Linked DNA regions of Chelatococcus sp. YT9. The protein of the gene in region 1 interacts with the protein of each later gene in a pairwise test. Links are inferred from orthologs where the notes say so. Each region holds a gene or a part of one and is shown in the gene's direction. Other genes may lie near its edges. The genes, in order: KIO76_RS25235 and clpA.

Region 1 (9,684 bases):
GAAGCCGTAAACATGACCTCCCGGTGCGGCGTGGCCTGCGGGCGCTTGCTGACCTGATTGACAAGCCCGCCCGGGATAGCCCTGCCATAGAGGACCGATGCGGGCCCCTTAATCACCTCGATGCGCTCCAGCGCATAGGGATTGACGCTCGGCGTCGCGTAATTGTTGGGATCACCGGGGAGCACCAGGCCGTCGAGCCACATCGTGCCATAGGTGTTGAATCCGCGGATGTAGATCCAGTCGTAGCGGATGTCGTAGCCGTTGGATTCAGAGAGGACGCCGGGCGTATAGCGAAGCGCCTGCGATACGGTTTCGGCGCCCTGGGCGTCCATCTGCTTACGGCTAACGACGCTGACCGCCTGGGGGATTTCGATAAGCGGCGTGTCGGTCTTGGAGGCGCTTCTGTTCCGCAAGGCAACGATGCCGTTGTCAGAGCCAAGTCTTGTACCTTCCACGATGAGCGGATCAAGCTCAATGTAGCCCGGCGTCGCGTCCTGCGCCCAGGCAGGTTGACGAGGAGCAACCGTCGCAGCGCCAAGAACAGTTGTTGTCAGCAGGAGGAAGCGGGTTTTGGCAGCGAACAGGCTTGTAAGGTGGGAGCGCGTGAGCGTACCTTTAAAATATTCAAAAGAAAGAAAGCGCTTCTGCAAAATACCAAAACTCCACACAATCGCTCTCCAGCCTGTTTAGACGAATTCAAATATTGACCAGAAGGGCCAACCAGAGATATTTTTAGATTGCGGGTTGCGGTCACCACAATGTCCTAGCCTTTGTCTGCGAAATATATATCTTTGCGCGCCAATGAAACCTCTCTCGGTCCTCACCGCCTCCCATGGCTCCGGGTATGATCCTGCCGGATGGCTGTGCCCTCCGCGGCGGGATCACCTGCAATGACGGCGCGCGTGGGCGGTTGTGCCGGCCAGCAGACACAGGACCGCCTCAAGCGGCTGCGTGTCTGCGACTTCCTGGAGCGGGGCCAAATAACACTCGACAGTCCCGACGACGGACTATCGCCGGAAGACACCCTGCTCGCGGGTGAGTTTCTGCACGAGGAGTTGCGGCGCGGGCTCACTCTGCATGTCAGTGATGTTTTCGAGGAGCACGCATTTACAGCGACGTCTTGGGTGCGAGAGGGCCTGTCTTGCATCTTCTTTCTGGATGGCGAGGTTGATCTGCGCATCGGTGACCGCCCCTTCACGTTCCGGGGAGGCCCCGGGGGCTTGATCAACGGGGCGGCCATTATGAACACTCGGCCCGAGAATTTCGCGCGCCACTCACGGAGCCCGCAACGTCTTCGCCACGTCGTGGTGTCTGCCTCGCCTGAATGGCTCAATCTCGACGCGTTGACGGCCACGAGCGACAGCCGCAACGTGGCTCGCCTTTTCAACGACCATTTGACGGACCATCGCTGGTCGCCGCCGCCCCGGGTGGCGGAGCTTGTTCGCCAACTCATTTCGCCGTCAGTGTTCCTGCCCGAACTGCGCAACCTCTATCTTGAGGGACGCGCCGTGGAGATCGTCGGAGAAACATTGGCGGCGGTCATGCACAGCGAGACTCGCATCGACGATAGCGACATTCTGACACGCAAGGACAAGCTGCATTTGGCCCGGGCGAAGGAGTTCATCGGCGCAAATCTCGCCGCATCCTTGAGTGTCGATGTGATTGCCAGGGAAGCCGGAATCAATGCCGGCGGCTTGCAACGGCTGTTCCGCCGCTCAGAAGGCCAGAGCTTGTTCGAATATGTGCGGACTAGGCGTCTGGAGCGGGCTTTCGCGGTCCTCTCTGCCGGTGAGTGCACCGTGCATGACGCGAGCCTGCTGGCGGGCTATTCCAGTCCGGCCAATTTCGCGACGGCCTTTCGCCGTCAATTCGGTATGGCTCCGCGCGATGCCATGAGTGGTCGCGCGCGCTGAGACTTTGCACCCACGGCGTGGCGGCCCATTCTTGAAAGTTGCCTCTTATCGGGAGATCGCTATTCGCAATCTCCTTGCTTCCGAAGGCAGGCATGCGCCGCCGAACTTCTCCGTCTTTGCTTGGGATGGATTTTTGTCGAACGCCTCGACATTCTCGCTGGCCGGCTAGTATCGCCATCGCACAATGGGCCTCCATGGACAGGCAGCCGCCCTGCCCCTATCCCACCTCTGAGATAAGCCATCGTTACGTGTGGCGGCCTGCGACAATTTCATACAGCCCCTTGGCAATGTCGCACGAGAGCCTTGCTTCCGCTGCGCTGCGTCGAGCGTGGATCGATCGGCGAGACGCTCAAAGCGGCAGGGAAGCAGCACCTGTAGATAGAGGCTGCGATATGCTCCAGGACTGGTATTTTGGCAGAGCCATCCGGCAGGCTATAGGATGCGCTCAAGGCCATTTCACTTGTCGACTCGCACCGCCTGAACTTTGAGTTTCGCCCGCAATGACCGCCATATTTGTTGCATCCATAAAGACACCTCCCAAAAGCCGCTCGCGCCTGCTGGACTTTGCCCCGTGCGCTGGGCTGCTCGCTATTGGATTGATGGGCTTGCTTGTCGCCTCGCTGGCGCGGTCATCCGCAAACGGCCAATACGTCGTCGTCGCCGCACCTTGGGCGGATCTAAGCCAAACCATCAATGTCATCGCAGCGGCGGACGGTGGCCTCCTCGAAATCGGAGGCCTCAGCAATATCGTGATTGCGGCTTCCACCCGCGCGGATTTCCCCGCATCAGTCCGTGCAGCCGGTGCTTGGCTTGTCTTTCCGTCACCTCGATTGGCAGGCTGCTTCAGCGCGCAGGCCGAGGGGGCAGGCCAATGACCAGCGAACTTGACAGACTTCGCACAAGTTTCGGCCGCTTTCTGGTCCTGTTGTTCTGGTGCCACGTACCTTTGCTCGGCGTGGTCGCCTATCTCAGCGGCCAGTCTATTGCGGGTGCCATGGCTGGGGCGGGGCTGCTCGCTGCCGCCTACCACCTGACTTGGCGGCGCAACGGCATCGCCCCACCAACCCGCTACGTCTCCGCTGTCGCGCTTGCGGGGGAGGCCGCTCTACTGGTGTTCGTTCTGAATGGCGACCCGTGGCAGATGGACATGCATATGTACTTCTTCGCCATGCTCGCCCTGTCCATTGGTTGGTTCGACCGAGGGGCGCTTGTGGTCGGCGCGGTCGCGATCGCGCTGCATCATCTTCTGCTTCTGTATCTTCTACCTATGGCGATCTTCCCGACGGAGGGCAATCTGGCACGAGTGGCGCTCCACGCAGGAATTGTCGCTTTCCAGACGATCGTCCTGATCTGGGTTTCCGACATGGTGGTTCGGAGCTTCAGCCGGATCGAGCAGATGGGCGCCGAGATCCTCGTGCAGAACACGGCCCTTGCGGAGCGCACGCGCGAGGCAGAAGCCGCCAATCGCGCCAAGAGCCTCTTCCTGGCCAATATGAGCCACGAAATCCGCACGCCGATGAATGCCATTCTCGGCTTTTGCCACCTGCTCCAGCGATGCGAACTCAATCCCAAGCAGCTGGACTACGTGACCAAGATCAATGGAGCTGGTGTCTCGCTGATGCTCCTGATCAATGACATTCTCGACTTCTCGAAGATCGAAGCCGGCAAGCTGACGCTTGAAAGCCGCCCGTTCAATCCGCGCACAGCCATTCAGAACCAGGTTCAGCTGGTTCTGCCGGACGCCGCCGCTAAGAACGTCATCGTCGATACCGATATCAGCGCGGCGATGCCCTCCACCCTCGTCGGGGACGAGCTACGCTTCAACCAGGTGCTGCTGAACCTTCTGAGCAATGCCGTCAAGTTCACCGAGCACGGCCGTGTCACAATCACAGCGGACGTGCTGGAGCAGAACGATGACACGGCCAAGGTGGAACTGTCCGTACGGGACAGTGGCATAGGAATGACGGCGGAGGAACAGGCGGCGCTGTTCACCTCCTTTACTCAGGCCGACAGCTCAACAACCCGGCGTTTCGGCGGAACCGGCCTGGGGCTCGCTATCAGCCGGCAAATTGTCGAATTGATGGGAGGCGCCATTCGTGTGGAAAGCGCTCCCGGCGTCGGCAGCACATTCTCTTTCTCCATCGTCGCCCGTGTGGACAAAAATGCCCGCTCGTCGGCTGCCACGCCGCCCGCGCATCTTTCGCGCATGCGCGTTCTGGCCGCGGATGACAATCCCGCTGCCCGTCAGATCATCCAGGAGATATTCCGGGACTGGAAGATGCCGATCGATCTGGTGGCGACCGGCGCAGAGGTCATTGGAGCCCTCGAGACCGCCAGCCGCGCCGGCAGGCCCTACGATCTCATCCTCCTCGACTGGAAGATGCCAGGGATGAGCGGTGTCGAGACGATCAGGGCGATGCGCGCCGACAAAGCGCTCCCTGCTCTCCCGGTGACGATGATGATCTCCGCTTATGGCACCGAGGAGTTCATGGCCGAGATGAAGGCGGCCGATGTTGCCGCTTTCCTGACTAAACCGATCGATCCGCGCGCCTTGCTAGGCACCATTGTCGATCTCTTTCCAGAGGGGGAGGCCCCGGCCTCTGCCACAAGCGAGCCGAGCGGCGCGCCGATGGTCGCCATGCCTGCCCGCGGATCGCGGGTGTTGCTGGTCGAGGATAATGAGATCAACAGCGAAATCGCCACGGCATTGCTGACCGATGCGGGGCTGATCGTCGACTGGGCCGAGAACGGACGGATCGCCTGCGAAAAGATCGCGGCAAACGGAGCCGATTACGCGACCGTGCTCATGGACGTGCAGATGCCGGAGATGGATGGCATCGAAGCCACAAAGGCAATACGGCAAAAATGGGCTGCAGATGATCTTCCGATCATTGCCATGACCGCGCATGCCTATGAGGAGGAACGCCAGCGCTGTCTTGCCGCCGGCATGAATGATCACATCGCCAAGCCTGTTGATCCGGTCAATCTCGTCCGCGTCCTCGATCGTTGGCTCAAGACCGAGCGTGGGCCCGCCCACATGGAACGGCCTCAGGCCGCGAAAGGTCTGGCGAACGATGAACTTCCAGCTGAACTGCCGCCCTTCGGGCTCGCGGAAGCCCTGAAGCGTGTCAACGGAAAGGCCGGCCTCCTGCGCAAGCTCATCGTGCATTTCGGCGAAAGCTACGCTGAAGCCGGCTCGCAACTCCGGGCGATGGCAGACGCAGGTCAGGCCGAGGAAGCAAGGCGCTACGCTCACACGCTCAAAGGCGTTGCCGGGTCGCTGGAACTTCCAACCGTGCAGGCAAAAGCCGCCGAGATCGAGCGCCGATTAGCGGCGGGCAATATGAAAGGCATCGCCGACCTTTACGAGGGCTTGCAGCATGAAATCGCGCCTGCGATTGCAGCCGCGCGCCAACTCGCGCCCGCCTCCACCACGGCGACCGCTCCCCTGCCGCGGCCAGTCAATGAGGAGGACGTCGCGGCAGCCAAAAGCGCGCTTCGCGCCCAGATCGAGCGACGGAGCCTTAAAGCCCGCTCAAGCTTTGATGTTCTCGCGAACGCATTGGGACTGCCACCCGAGGCTTCACATACGCACCCGATCCGTGAGGCGCTGAACCGCCTTGATTATGACCGTGCCCTCGCGCTGCTGGACGACAAGGCAGGGACGGAAGCATGACGACCAGACCGACGATCCTGATTGTCGACGACGAGATCTCCAACATCGAGATCATCAACGCGACACTCGAGGACGATTATGAGATCAGCTTTGCCTTGTCCGGCGAGCAGGCCCTGGAAGCAGCGCGGCTTATCCTTCCCGACCTGATCCTTCTCGACGTTCTCATGCCTGGCATGGACGGCTTCGAAGTCTGCAGCCGCCTCAAGGCAGATTCGCTCCTCGCTGACGTTCCTGTCATCTTCACAACTGGCCTTGGCGACACGGACCATGAGGTGCGGGGCCTGGAACTCGGTGCTATCGACTATGTCACCAAACCGATCCACCCTGTCATTTTGCGAGCTCGTGTGGGTAACCACGTCGAGCTCAAGCGCATGCGCGACCAACTTGCCGAAATGGCTCTCACGGACGCGCTCACCGGCCTCAGCAACAGGCGGAGGATAGAGAACAGCCTTGCGGGCGAGATAGCGCGACTGGCGGGAAGCGGGGATTGGCTCTCGGTTGTCATGCTCGACATCGATTTCTTCAAGGAGTTCAACGACACATATGGCCACCTCGAAGGGGATCGCTGTATCGCGATGATCGCTTCGGCCCTGCGCCGAGCGCTCAAGCGTGCCAATGACCTTCCCGCGCGTTATGGCGGGGAAGAATTCGCCTGTGTCCTTCCTGGCGCTGACGCCGAAACCGCGAGCGCAGTCGCCGAGGATATCCGCTCCCGTATCGCTTCGCTCGACATCCCCCACGAAAGCTCCCTTGTAAGCCCGTTCGTGACGGTCAGCGTAGGCGTCGCGACGGCTCGCTGTGAGAAAGGCATGTCGCCAGACCTATGGATTGCCATCGCGGACGGCCAGCTTTACCTGAGCAAGGCCGACGGCAGAAACCGGATCTCCCATACGACATTCAAGCCACCGTCGTCTTCAACGGACCCTAGAGAACCACGTTAGGACATCCTTCCCGTCTGGCGCCCGCGTTGCATATGTCGGAACGCGTGCGATAGAGGAGCAATCACTGGAACAAGCTCCCGCTTTGCGTTCACTCGAACTGGTAATCGGCTGGGACCATCTGCGTTTCAATGGCGAAGGTGATGGTGTCGCCGAGTTCCGGGAGCGCGAAGTCCAGTCCCCAATCGCTGCGTCTGATGCTGCCGGTCGCCGAGAAGCCGATTTTCGGGACGCCCATTATCGGATGCTTGGCCATTGAGCCATTAAAAGTGATGTGGAGGGTCGCGGGTCGCGTCTCACCGCGAAAGGTCAGAAGGCCTTCGACGGTGCCGGTCTTCTCGCCCGTTACGCGGATCACTTTCGAGACGAAGGTAATTAATTTAGCCGCCAGGAAAGCTTCATCTCCGCCGATCTTCGCGTCGAAGTCCACCCGGTCCGGCCAGGGGTAATCGGTGCGAACGGAAAACGGATCGATCGCGACCGACAGCTTGGATCCTTCGGGCTTTTCCGGATGCCAATCGAGCTGCGCATCGACCTTGGTGAAGCGCGCGGTATAGTGGGACAGTCCAGAGTGGTTGAGCGACCAGGTGAAGCTCGAATGCGAGGGATCGGTCTTGTAGACGCCGCCAGGCGCCGGATCAGCGGAAGCAGCAGCGGCAAAGATTGAACTCAATGCAAGGCCAAGAGAAAATGCAACTATGCGCAGCATGGTGTGTCGTCCAGATCGAAGTGGGAAAGCGAGGCCGCTCAAGCCGCCTTGTCGCGGCCGATCGCCTGGATCTTGTCCCAGACGCCCCGGGTCTGGGGAACATCAAGATCAAAAACGGTTTCGAGCGTCTCAGCGAAGTGGTCGGCGCTCGTGATGCGTTGCTCGGTCACGCTGTTTGCCGTCACCTGCCTCAAGGCGTCGTTCTGTAGAGCGATATAGCCGTCCGGCGTATGCCGCAGGATCGCGAGCGCGTTCGTGAACGGCGAGCCGGAATCCCGCATCAGCCAGCCATGTGTCGCGGCCATCGTTGCCTCGTCGCTGTAATCAGGGTGAAAATCGAAGCTCTTAGCGATGCCACGCTCATGATTGTTCAAGCGCAGCCAGCCGTTCCCCGCCGCGGTAATCGAAAACTCGAAACCGCGCTGCATGAACCGCCCGACACCAAGCGGGACCGGTTCGACGATGGCATCGGCCACACCGACTTCGGCAAGATAAGGACGGTCGAGATCGACGCGTAGTGTCAAATGGTTGCCAATGGCGATGTCGCCGAGGACTTCCCGGTTGACCCCACCGCAGAGGCGGGTGACCCGGAAACCGAGTGCGGTGAGCGCGGCGCCGAAGAGGCCGTTCATTTCGTAGCACCAACCACCGCGCTTGCCTTCGACCATCTTGGTGAAGGCGGAAGCTGGAGTGACCGAAGATGGCCATCCCATAAACGCGTCCAACGCCTCCCACGTGAACGTCATAAGATGAGCGCGGTGCAGCTTTGATAGGCTGTGAATGTCGATGGAGGCGGGGTGCTCCAGACCGATCTTGTCGAGGTAGGCATTTAGCTCATCGGCACTAAGAGCTGCATTTTCATGTGAAGGCGCAAGTGTCATCGTTCAGTCTCCTTTGAGTGGACCGTCGTTGCACATTTGATGCTGAAGTTCGGATTGGCTTGTCGCTGGACCTTGACTGTGCAGCAGGAGAACGCCTGCTTGGGCGCATCCCCTATCCCCTACACTGCGTGTTTTATATCTCCGCGCTTGCCCGCCGTGCTGGCCCTCTATAGCGCTCTTAAGAAACGACCGTTCCTAAATGAATGTGCAAAGCCTGCCTGAATTCCTAAAAATTTGCTAAGTAGGCTGAGGCAGCGATGGGGCAAGCGGTGCGCCTTGACGACAATCTTCTCGAATTCTTCAAGCGGCCGCTGATGTGCATCATCGCGGGTGTTGATCCCGCGGGGCTCCCATCTGCGGGGCGTGGCGTTGGCCTACGCCTTCTGGAAAAAGAAGAGGCGATCGAGATCATCTTCTCGGCCTGGCAATGGCCGCGGCTCGAAGCGAACATCCGGCAGACAGCGCGGATCGCCGCTACCTTCGTCAGCCCTTCGGACTATGTCAGCTTCCAACTGAAGGGGCGCGGCATCATGAGGGATGTGGAGGCGACCGACCTTGATCGTGCCGACCTTTTCATAGCTGCGGCGACGAACGAGCTTGAATCACTCGGTGTTTCCCGACATCTGATTGCACCATGGCTAACGGCTCGTGAGGCCCGCGTCATTCAGCTCGAAGTCAGCGAGACCTACGTCCAGACGCCTGGCCCGCTTGCAGGTATGCGTGCGGGCGCGAGGTCCCCATGAGCCTGCGCCTTTCTGACCTTTCGGCGTGTTTCGAGGGTGTCATTCCCTCCATCATCGCCACTGCCGCAGCCGACGGCACGCCCAATATCTCCTATCTCTCCCACGTGGTACGGGTTGACGAAGACCATGTCGCGCTCTCCAACCAGTTCTTTGCCAAGACGGCGGCGAATATTCGCGCCAATCCCAAGGTTACACTGATCCTCGTTGACGGCTTTACGGGCGACCAGTTCCTGCTCGAGATCAGCTTTGTGCGTTCTCTCGACGCCGGTGTGCTCTTCGACAAGATCGCACGCCAGCTCAAGGCGAGTAGCGCGCAGATCGGCATGTCGGAAGTCATGCGGCTGCGAAGCGCAGATATTTTTCGTGTGCACGGCATCGAGAAGGTCCCCAATCCAGCCGGAACTCCGTCGTCGCCAGCCGGCCGCGATTCCATCAGCCTGCCTGCCCTGTCGGCGGCGATCAAGCTCATCGAGCAGCAGACAGAGGCTGAAGAGATCATCGATGCTTTGCTCCGCGGCGTCGAAAGCGTACTCGGACACAGCAACGCGCTCGTGCTCATGCATGACTGCCAGCGCGGCTGCCTGATGACCACCGGCAGCACCGGCTACGAGCAATCGGGATTAGGATCGGAGATTTCAGGCGGCGACGGGCTGATCGGCGCAGCCGCAACTAGCGGCCAGACAATAAAGGTTAACGACATGAGCCGCGTGCGCCGCTTCGGCGAAGCAATCGGCCGTGAAACAGAGGCCGCAGAGAACTCCACGCGCACTGTCGCCTTTCCTCGCTTGCCTTCCGCAATGAGCCAAATTGCCGTTCCCATGGCC
Region 2 (3,048 bases), on another replicon or contig:
CAAAGACGAAGCCTCGGACGAAACGCCCGAGTATGTACCGGGTTCTATTGCTGAACGACGACTACACGCCGATGGAGTTCGTCATCCATGTTCTGGAGCGCTTTTTCAACAAGGATCGGGAGGAGGCCACCCGCATCATGTTGCATGTGCACCGGAACGGCGTGGGTGAGTGCGGTATATTCACCTACGAGGTGGCGGAAACCAAAGTGACCCAGGTCATGGACTTTGCCCGGAAGCACCAGCATCCTTTGCAGTGCGTGATGGAAAAGAAGTAGCGGCGGCTATCGCAAAAGGATTTCGACGTTGCCCACATTCTCTCGCAGCCTAGAGCAGGCCTTGCACAGGGCTCTCGCCTTTGCCAACGAGCGGCACCATGAATATGCGACGCTCGAGCACCTTCTTCTCGCGCTGGTCGATGATCAGGATGCGGCCGCGGTTATGCGCGCCTGTAATGTCGACCTGGAGGCCTTGCGGCGCAATCTGCACGAGTATGTCGATGCGGAGCTGACCAACCTCGTGACCGACGGGCGCGAGGATTCGAAGCCGACGGCCGGTTTCCAACGGGTTATCCAGCGGGCGGTGATCCATGTCCAATCGTCCGGTCGCGAGGAAGTGACCGGGGCTAACGTGCTCGTGGCGATATTTGCCGAGCGCGAAAGCCACGCGGCCTATTTCCTGCAAGAGCAGGACATGACACGTTACGACGCGGTCAACTACATCAGCCATGGCATCGCAAAGCGGCCGGGACTGTCAGAAAATCGTTCGCCCCGTGGCGCCGATGAGGAAAATGACAGCCGGGCCGCGAACAACGATGAGGCGGAAGGTCAGCGCAAGAAGAAGGGGGACGCCCTGGACGCCTATTGCGTTAATCTGAACAAGAAGGCCAGGGACGGGCGGATCGATCCCCTGATCGGGCGCGAGCCCGAGATCCAGCGGACCATCCAGGTCCTGTGCCGCAGACAGAAGAACAATCCGTTGCTGGTTGGTGACCCAGGCGTCGGTAAGACCGCGATCGCCGAGGGCCTCGCCCGCAAGATCGTGACCGGAGACGTTCCGGATGTGCTTGCGGATGCGACAGTCTTTGCCCTCGATATGGGCACGCTGCTCGCCGGCACCCGCTATCGCGGAGATTTTGAAGAGCGCCTCAAGCAGGTCATGAAAGAGATTGAGGCGCATCCCAACGCGATCATGTTCATCGACGAGATCCATACGGTGATCGGCGCCGGCGCGACGTCCGGCGGTGCCATGGACGCGTCCAATCTTCTGAAGCCAGCGCTCGCCGCCGGTACGCTGCGCTGCATCGGCTCGACCACCTACAAGGAATACCGCCAGTATTTCGAGAAGGACCGCGCGCTCGTTCGCCGCTTCCAGAAGATCGATGTGAATGAGCCGAGCGTCCCGGACGCCATCGAGATCCTCAAGGGCCTGAAGCCTTATTTCGAAGACTTTCATAAGCTCCGTTATACCAATGACGCCATCAAGGCGGCGGTGGAACTCTCGGCCCGCTATATCCACGATCGTAAGCTCCCGGATAAGGCGATCGACGTGATCGACGAAACGGGCGCCTCGCAGATGCTGGTGCCCGAGGGACGTCGGAAGAAGACCATCGGGGTCAAGGAGATCGAGTCAACGATCGCGACGATGGCCCGTATACCGCCGAAGACCGTGTCCAAGGACGATGCTGAGGTGTTGCAGCACCTGCATGAGACCCTTGAGCGGGTGGTCTACGGCCAGAACAAGGCGATCGATGCTCTGTCGTCGGCGATCAAGCTGGCGCGCGCCGGTCTGCGCGATGCCGAGAAGCCTATCGGCTGCTATCTCTTTGCCGGACCGACCGGCGTCGGCAAAACGGAGGTGGCCCGCCAGCTCGCATCGGCGCTCGGCGTCGAGCTGCTGCGGTTTGACATGTCGGAATATATGGAGCGCCACACGATCTCGAGGCTGATCGGCGCGCCTCCGGGCTATGTCGGCTTCGATCAGGGCGGGCTCCTCACCGACGGTGTCGATCAGCATCCGCATTGCGTGCTGCTGCTCGATGAGATCGAGAAGGCGCATCCCGACCTGTTCAACGTGCTGCTGCAGGTCATGGATCATGGCAAGCTGACGGATCACAACGGCAAGCAGGTCGATTTCCGAAACGTCATCCTGATCATGACGACCAATGCCGGCGCCGCCGACATGGTCAAGCCGGCCTACGGCTTCACGCGGACCAAGCGGGAGGGTGACGACCAGGAGGCGATCTCCAAGCTGTTCTCGCCGGAGTTCCGCAACCGTCTGGACGCCACGATTTCCTTCGGCCATCTGCCAAAGGAGGTCGTCTCCAAGGTGGTGGACAAGTTCGTGCTGCAGCTTGAGGCGCAACTTGCCGATCGTAACGTCACGATCGAACTGTCCGACGAGGCGCGGGATTGGCTGGTCGAGCACGGCTATGACGAGACCATGGGTGCGCGGCCGATGGCCCGCCTCATCCAGACCACTATCAAAACCCCGTTGGCGGACGCTGTTCTGTTCGGGCAACTGCGCGGTGGAGGCGCGGTGAGGGTCGTGGTTCAGACGGACGAGGCCGGCCACAAGACGCTTGGGTTCGAGTTTCCCGCCGGCCCGGTGACGCCGAAGCCCGAGCCGGACGTGGCCGAGGCCGTGAAAAAACACGTGAAACGTCGGCCGCCAACGGCTAAGAAGCAGCCGTCACCGCGTCCGCGCCGCAGCAAGGGCGGGACGGATGGCGATGACGACAGCGGGGGACCGCTTGCGGTCCGCACGGTTCCCAAGGTGCCGTTGATCAGGAGTTGACGTGGTGTCGACGTATTTCCAGCGTCGCCGAGAGCGGCAGCGAAAGCGTCGGCGCTTCGAAGAGATCGTGGCCTGGATCGTCGTGCCCATCATTGTCCTTGTGACATGGTGGGTCGGCGCCCAGCTATATAGCATCTTCGAAGAGCCTGCTTCGCGGGTGATCCGCGAATTGACCTCACGCGGTGAACGCGTGCCGTAATCGAAAGGGCTTGGCCAGAAACCGGGCTAGACACTCGACAAAGGTAAGCGGCCGAT

Evidence for each region.
Region 2: the proteins of KIO76_RS25235 (region 1) and clpA interact in binary tests that used the Escherichia coli proteins (3 or more experiments, as listed by UniProt). The link is inferred for Chelatococcus sp. YT9 from one-to-one orthologs.

Annotation. Positions count from the first base shown.
Region 1 is NZ_JAHBRW010000002.1:1,139,212-1,148,895, reverse strand. Bases 2,413-5,789 are described here. They hold KIO76_RS25235 (response regulator), read left to right. Parts: upstream 2,413-2,784; coding sequence 2,785-5,589; downstream 5,590-5,789. Other genes in these bases: KIO76_RS25230 (GGDEF domain-containing protein), read left to right, coding at 5,586-5,789; KIO76_RS25240 (hypothetical protein), read left to right, coding at 2,513-2,788. In the rest of the region: KIO76_RS25250 (TonB-dependent siderophore receptor), read right to left, coding at 1-650; KIO76_RS25245 (helix-turn-helix transcriptional regulator), read left to right, coding at 891-1,913; more of KIO76_RS25230, read left to right, coding at 5,790-6,530; KIO76_RS25225 (YceI family protein), read right to left, coding at 6,619-7,236; KIO76_RS25220 (arylamine N-acetyltransferase family protein), read right to left, coding at 7,275-8,117; KIO76_RS25215 (pyridoxamine 5'-phosphate oxidase family protein), read left to right, coding at 8,375-8,860; KIO76_RS25210 (GAF domain-containing protein), read left to right, coding at 8,857-9,684. UniProt on the Escherichia coli protein: Member of the two-component regulatory system UvrY/BarA involved in the regulation of carbon metabolism via the CsrA/CsrB regulatory system. Phosphorylates UvrY, probably via a four-step phosphorelay.
Region 2 is NZ_JAHBRW010000001.1:2,906,598-2,909,645, forward strand. It holds clpA (ATP-dependent Clp protease ATP-binding subunit ClpA), read left to right. Parts: upstream 1-303; coding sequence 304-2,793; downstream 2,794-3,048. Other genes in the region: clpS (ATP-dependent Clp protease adapter ClpS), read left to right, coding at 1-275; KIO76_RS13345 (hypothetical protein), read left to right, coding at 2,798-2,992. UniProt on the Escherichia coli protein: ATP-dependent specificity component of the ClpAP protease. It directs the protease to specific substrates. It has unfoldase activity. The primary function of the ClpA-ClpP complex appears to be the degradation of unfolded or abnormal proteins.